Vreelandella piezotolerans: one gene and its partner. The protein of the gene in region 2 interacts with the protein of the main gene of each other region in a pairwise test. Links are inferred from orthologs where the notes say so. Each region holds a gene or a part of one and is shown on either strand. Other genes may lie near its edges.

What was found.
Region 1: the proteins of GYM47_RS14590 (region 2) and pepP interact in binary tests that used the Escherichia coli proteins (3 or more experiments, as listed by UniProt). The link is inferred for Vreelandella piezotolerans from one-to-one orthologs.

The regions. Positions count from the first base shown.
Region 1 is NZ_CP048602.1:38,953-42,202, reverse strand. Bases 1-2,934 are described here. They hold pepP (Xaa-Pro aminopeptidase), read right to left. Parts: upstream 2,170-2,934; coding sequence 832-2,169; downstream 1-831. Other genes in these bases: GYM47_RS00155 (UPF0149 family protein), read right to left, coding at 2,193-2,771; ubiH (2-octaprenyl-6-methoxyphenyl hydroxylase), read right to left, coding at 1-741. In the rest of the region: GYM47_RS00150 (cell division protein ZapA), read left to right, coding at 2,939-3,244.
Region 2 is NZ_CP048602.1:3,175,577-3,178,808, forward strand. The notes cover bases 1-2,916. They hold GYM47_RS14590 (aminoacyl-histidine dipeptidase), read right to left. Parts: upstream 2,230-2,916; coding sequence 772-2,229; downstream 1-771. Other genes in these bases: GYM47_RS14580 (glycerate kinase), read left to right, coding at 1-27; GYM47_RS14585 (Dps family protein), read left to right, coding at 189-665; GYM47_RS14595 (tRNA(Met) cytidine acetyltransferase TmcA), read right to left, coding at 2,262-2,916. In the rest of the region: more of GYM47_RS14595, read right to left, coding at 2,917-3,232. UniProt on the Escherichia coli protein: Dipeptidase with broad substrate specificity. Requires dipeptide substrates with an unblocked N-terminus and the amino group in the alpha or beta position.

The DNA of each region.
Region 1 (3,250 bases), 3.1 Mb from region 2 along the record:
GTGCGTCCAGACCAGCTCCATGGCTTGACCTGGCAACGGCAGTAGTGCAATGGGTCCTTCCGAGGTAAAGCGCTCGTAGGCAATGCCCTGGTGGGGCTGACTAATGCCCACATGGGCAATCACGGCGGTTTGTTCATAAGAGTGGCGGCGACTGGCGATACCGAGCTGCTCTTTCAACCCAGAACGGCCGCCATCGGCCAAAATGGTCAACGCCGCCGTCAGCTCACTGCCATCGGAAAGCCGTAAATGGTGGCCGCTGGCCGTGGGCGTTAACCGTGCCACCGTGGCCGGACAGTGCCACTCGATAGGCAGTTGCTGCAGCTTCTGATGCAGCACTCGCCCCATCCAGGCATTGGGAATCACGTGCCCCAAGGCAGCAACGCCTAGCTCTTGTGCATTGAGGCGCGTCGCACCCAACCGGCCCCGCTCGCTGATATGGATACGCTGAATCGGCGTGGCCTCGGCCTGCATCGCTTCCCACACCCCTAGCTGACGAAAGCGCTGGGCCGAGCCTTCGGCGATGGCACTCGCCCGGGCATCGAAGCTCGGTTGCCACGTCGCGCCTTCCGTACTTTGCGATAGCGCATTGGCTTCGATGATGGCGACCCGCCAGCCATAGCGCTCGATGAGCGGTGCCAATGCACAGCCCAAACTGGCCCCCACCAACCCACCGCCCACGATCACGACGTCATGGGTGGGCGACGGCGCTTGTGGACGTGATTCCTGCTCAGCCCCATACATTGGCCTCTCCTCCTTCATACAGCGCGACCACAGCGATTCGTAATTCCGTAATGTAGATTACATAAACGTCCAGGCGTCTAACGAAGCTGGTTATTTATTAGCCATTAGTTTCTCGATATCTTCCACCTGCTTCGGTACGTCGGCGGTCAAAATGTCATGGCCCCGTTCGGTGACCACTACGTTATCCTCGATACGAATGCCGATACCGCGATAAGCTTCTGGAATATCGTCGTCGCAGGGAATGTAAAGACCGGGTTCGACGGTCAGCACCATGCCCGGTGCCAGCGGGCGTGGCGTGGTTTCGTCGAGGCGATAGGTACCTACGTCGTGCACATCCAGTCCTAACCAGTGAGACGTGGAGTGAAGGTAGAAGCGCCGATAGCTCTCGTCATCGATGCGAGCTTGCACCTCCCCCGTCAGCAGGCCTACCTCGATGAGGCCAGCGGTCAGATCCTCCACAACGCCTTGGTGGATATCTGCTAGCGTAGCGCCTGGAGCAATGGCTTTCACCGCCCGCTCCTGTGCGCCTAACACCACTTGGTAGAGTTCCCGCTGGGCGTCGTTGAAGCGCCCACCGACCGGAAAGGTGCGTGTGATGTCGCCTGCGTAGAGATCGAATTCCGCCCCAGCATCGATCAGTACGAGCGTGTTCTCTTCCAGCACATCGCTGTTTTCAATATAGTGCAGCACGCAGGCATTGGCCCCGCCGCCCACGATAGTGCTGTAGGCTGGCCCGCTAGCCCCGTGCCAAACAAAGGTGTGTTCCAGCTCGGCCTGGAGCTGATACTCATACACTCCTGCCTGACAGGTGCGCATGGCGCGAACATGGGCCTGAGCGGAAATCGCCGCCGCATGGCGCAAAAGCGCAATTTCGGCGGGGCTTTTGATCAGGCGCATTTCGTGAATCAGCGGGCGGCTATCCAACCAACCCTTCAACGGCGGTTTGCCCCGACGCATACCCGACTGAGCCTGAGCCAGCGCTTCTTTGGCAATGCCCAGCGCGTCGGGGTTATCCAGCGGCGCATAGAGCAGCTCACGACCTTCGAGCAGCGAGGGTAGCCGTGCGTCGCGCTCGGCATTTTCGAATGCCTGGTCGAGACCATGCTGGCTGACAACGCCCTGAGCCCCTAGCCGACGGCCGGTCCAAGCTTCCAGATGGGGGTCGCGATCTTGGCAGAACACCACGCTTTGCCCTTCGCCACGGCCCGGCAACAGCACCAGTAGCGCGTCCGGCTCCTGAAAGCCGGTCAAATAGTAAAAGTCGCTCTGCTGGCGGAACGGGTACTCGCTGTCGTGGGAGCGAGTCACCAAGGACGCCCCAGGCACCAGCAGCGCCGCATGGCTTGGCAGCTTGGCCAGCAGCGACGCTCGGCGCTGACGGTACTCTTCAGGCGAAATGGCAGCAGGGCGAGGCAATGGCGTGGGCATAACGGCTCCTATCGCGTGGTGGCTCAATGAACGGGGGCGTCGGTTTGCTCTACTTGGGGCTGACCGGGATGCTGTTCGGTGTAGAGCAACATGGCCGCCATTCGCGCGTGTTCCGTCAGCGCAAACAGGTCGTTCTCGTTCTCCGGGCTATCGTCGATGTCGGTCTCGATCTGGCCGAGGCCTTCCAGATCATCGATCGCTTCTTTCAAGGTCTGCGACCAGCGCTCCCGAAGCGCGTCGTCGACGACGTCCTCGATGACTTCCATGAAGCCCAACGTCCACTCTTTCAGCCCTTGCGCCTGCTCGGCAAGAGAGAACAGCTCGTCGGGCAGCAGCGGTGCGTAATTCATGTCGCTCGCGCTCAGCGCTTCCAACGTCTGGCGGCGCCAGCCCAACAGGCGCTCGGCGCTAGCCTGATCACGGGGTTGCTCGACCCCCAGGCTTAGACACACTTCTTCCAGCCATGCGTCGGCAGTGACATCCCGCAGTGCCAACAAGCCGCACAGCCGTCCGTCCAGAAAGGCAGGAGACTGCATACTGCCGTGGAGTAAAAATACATCCGCTACGTCAGAAAAATCCTGCCGTTCGTCAATCAATGACATGATTCTTGCTCGCTTTACCAAAGATAAGGGTATGACCAAAGGGATAGGGCGGGAAGCCTTCGCGTTGACCCCGCACAAGCGGCTCTCTTATAGTGAACGCCGTCTATCCTTCCTATGTAGTGATGTTAACGCATCGGGACCCTTGCTGGCCCGTGCTGGAGTCTTTGATGAGTCACGCAAAGCGGCCAACGAAAGAGATTACCCTACTGGGTCGCAGCTATATGATTGCTTGCGACACCGGCGAAGAAGCCCAGCTCGAACGTGCTGCTCGCTATTTGGACCGCGCGATGCACGGCATACACGCCCAAAGCAGCGTCCTGGGAAGTGAGCGCATCGCCATCATGGCCGCGCTCAATATTACCCATGAATTGCTAGAAGCGCTGGATGAGCACCGGGCCGGTGAAGCCAATCTGAATCGTTTGAGCGAGCGGCTCGAGCGTGCTCTAGCGGGCACTCGGCGCAATGCGCCTTGAACCACG
Region 2 (3,232 bases):
GCGCGGCTTTGGCTCGCCTGCCGCTAAGCGCCCCTTGAAATCCTGTGATGGTGCCTGCACGTATACCTTATCCGCTATGACGGCGATGCAAAAAATCTGTTTCACCTCGCCGTTGCAGCACTCTAAGCTGAACTCGGCACGAAACAGACACACGTTGAAATGCAGCGCCCACCAAGGAGGAGCAGACAATGGACGATACCAATAGCATTGGTTTACACGAAGGCAGCGCCAGCCAGCTCGCCGAGAAACTCAACCACCTGTTGGCCAATTATCAGATTTTTTACATGAACGTTCGTGGCTATCACTGGAACGTGAAAGGCAACGACTTCTTCGAATTGCACGCCAAATTCGAAGAGTTCTACACCGACCTGCTGACCAAGGTCGACGAGGTCGCTGAGCGTATTTTGACCTTGGGCCACAAACCGGTTCACGCGTACAGCGATTACACCAAGCTGTCGCGCATCCAAGAAGACAAAGACGTCCACGATGGCAAGACCTGCGTGCAAGGCGTTCTGGCAGGCTATCAAACGCTGATCGAACTGCAGCGCGAACTGTTGGCGCTAGCGTCCGACGCCGATGACGAGGGCACCGCCGCCCAAGCGGGCGACTACATCCGCGAGCAGGAAAAAACCGTGTGGATGCTCAACGCCTATCTAGGCAAATAAGCGAGGCGATTGGCCGCCATCGATATCGCAGGCGGTCATCACGCTTCATCAAAAACGGCACCTCTAGGGTGCCGTTTTTGATGGTGTTGGGCATGGCGAGAGGACGTTACTTCGCCAGCGCCGCCACCAGATCGCGCAGCATGGCCCAGAACTCCGCCACGGACTCGATCTCCACCCGCTCATCCGGCGAGTGCGCGCCGCGAATCAGCGGGCCGAAGGAAATCATGTCCAAGTGCGGGTATTTGCTGCCCAAAATACCGCACTCTAGCCCCGCATGGATCACTTTCACCTCGGGCTCGTGGCCCATCAGCGCCGCGTGGCGCGCCTTGAAGGTGGCCAGTAGCGGGCTATCCGGGTTGGGTGCCCAGCCGGGGTAGCCGTTTTCGACTTTCACCCGTGCGCCCATGAGCCCAAACAGCGCCTGAAAGCGCTCGGCCATCGCTTGGGCAGCGCTATCGTGCAACGAACGCACCAGGGCACAGAGATGAAAGCGACCGGCTTCGACGCTTAACACGCCCAGGTTGTTGGAGGTTTCGACTACGCCTGGCACGTCGGCGCTCATGCGCTCGACGCCGCACGGGGCGGCATGCAGCGCCGCCAGCAGCATCGCGCTGGCATCGAGCGTCAGCGGCTCGGCGTCGGCCTGCTCGGCGCGCTCGGCGGTCAATACCAGGCCGCTATCGCCACTGCCCAGCTCGGCCTTGAGGGTGGCGGCCAGCCTCTCGACGGTGGCCAGGGCGGCCTCCATATCGTCGGCGGGCAGCGCCACCTGCGCAAAGGCTTCACGGGGAATGGCGTTGCGCAGCGTGCCGCCCTGATAGCTCACTAGACGAGCATCGTACTCTTCTAGCGCCCAAAGAACGCGCACCAACAGGCGATTGGCGTTGCCCAGAGGCTGGTGAATGTCCATGCCCGAGTGGCCGCCTTTAAGGCCCGTCAGCGAGAGGGAAAGCAGTCGCTCATCGGCTTGCAGGGCGGTGCAAGGCAGCTGCGCATCGACCACCACATCGGCGCCGCCAGCACAGCCGATATACACCTCGCCACGGTCTTCACTGTCCAAATTGAGCAGCAGCGAGCCTTCCAACCAGTTCTCGGCAAGATTCAGCGCACCGCCCATGGAGGTCTCTTCTTCTAGGGTGAACAGGGCTTCGAGTGGGCCGTGGGTCAGGTCGGGGTCTTCCAGCACGGCCAATATCGCGGCCACGCCCATTCCGTTGTCCGCTCCTAGCGTCGTGCCTTCGGCGTGCAGCCAGCCCTCTTTAACCACGGTGCGAATGGGGTCGCGGGTAAAGTCATGCGCATGCCCCGCATTGGCCTGGGCCACCATATCCAGATGGCCCTGCAGTACGATTCCCGGCGCGCCTTCACAGCCAGGGGTGGCAGGCTTGCGGATACGCAGGTTGCCGAAGGCATCCTGGTCGTGGGCAAGCCCTTGCGCATCCGCCCAGGCTTCCAAGGTAGCGACCAACGCGGCCTCATGACCGGAGGGGCGCGGCGTGTTACACAGAGTACGAAAGTGCTGCCATACAAGGCGTGGCTCGAGCGCTGCTAGATGTGCGTTCATGGAAACTCTTCATTATCGATAACCGACTTACTTTACCGCTCTGGCTCACTGGGGAAAAGCTCGCACGCGGTGATCACCTGTTGCGCCGACTCGCGCAAGCGCTGCACGGCGAGGTTCTGGGTCTTGTCCAGCGGCTGGTTTTGGTAGGCCCAGGCGGCGAGCTGCTGGTGCGCCTGCTGAGCCTCGCCCAGCGGCTGTCGACTGGCTTCCCGCGCTAGCGCCTGGAGCGCGGGTCGGGCCAGCGCAGGGTCGCGACGGGCATAAGCCACGTCATGAATGGCTTGGCGCTCGGCCGTGCCGAGCGGCTGAGCGGGCAGTGCAGCGAGCAGCAGCGCCACGACCGACGCAGGCAATGCGGCCAGCTCGAAGGCCAGCAGGCTAGGCAGCGAAGCGGCAAAGCCGCTCCTCAAGGTGTCCAGCACCGCGTGCCCCTCGGGGTTGAGCGCCCTGGCGACCATCACAGCATACTCGCCGGTGGCGGCTTCGCGGGTCATGCCCAAACGGACAGGTACGAACCCTAGCGCCAGCCAAAAGCGCAGTAGCGACGCTTCCGCCCCGAAGGTGGCGCCATACAGGGACAGCCCTTGCTGGGTGGCGCTATCGATATCCTCTTCCAGGAGCTGTCGCCCCAGCCCTTCTCGGCGGCGCTGGGGATGCGTGGCAATACGCGCCACCCGCCGCCAGCGGGCGATGAGGGCCGCTCGACTGCCACCATGGGCTGCGAGCGACTGCGCCAGCAAATGCCCCTGGGGCCTGCGTTCGCCCCTGGCCACCTGGTCGGCCAGCTCGGCCGCGAAGCCGCCCTCCTCGCGGGTGACCAGAACGGCTTGCGGGTCGTCCCCGTCGCGGCTGGGTATCATGCGTAGTCCCGTGCCGGGGCCATCCAGCAGTTGGCGTAAATCGCTCGGCGTGGTGCGGTAGTGGGACTGCACCAGCAGACCAAACAGCGTTTCTAATCGTGCATCCTGACTCGCGAGCTGCGCTTGGCTGAGCACGACGCTCG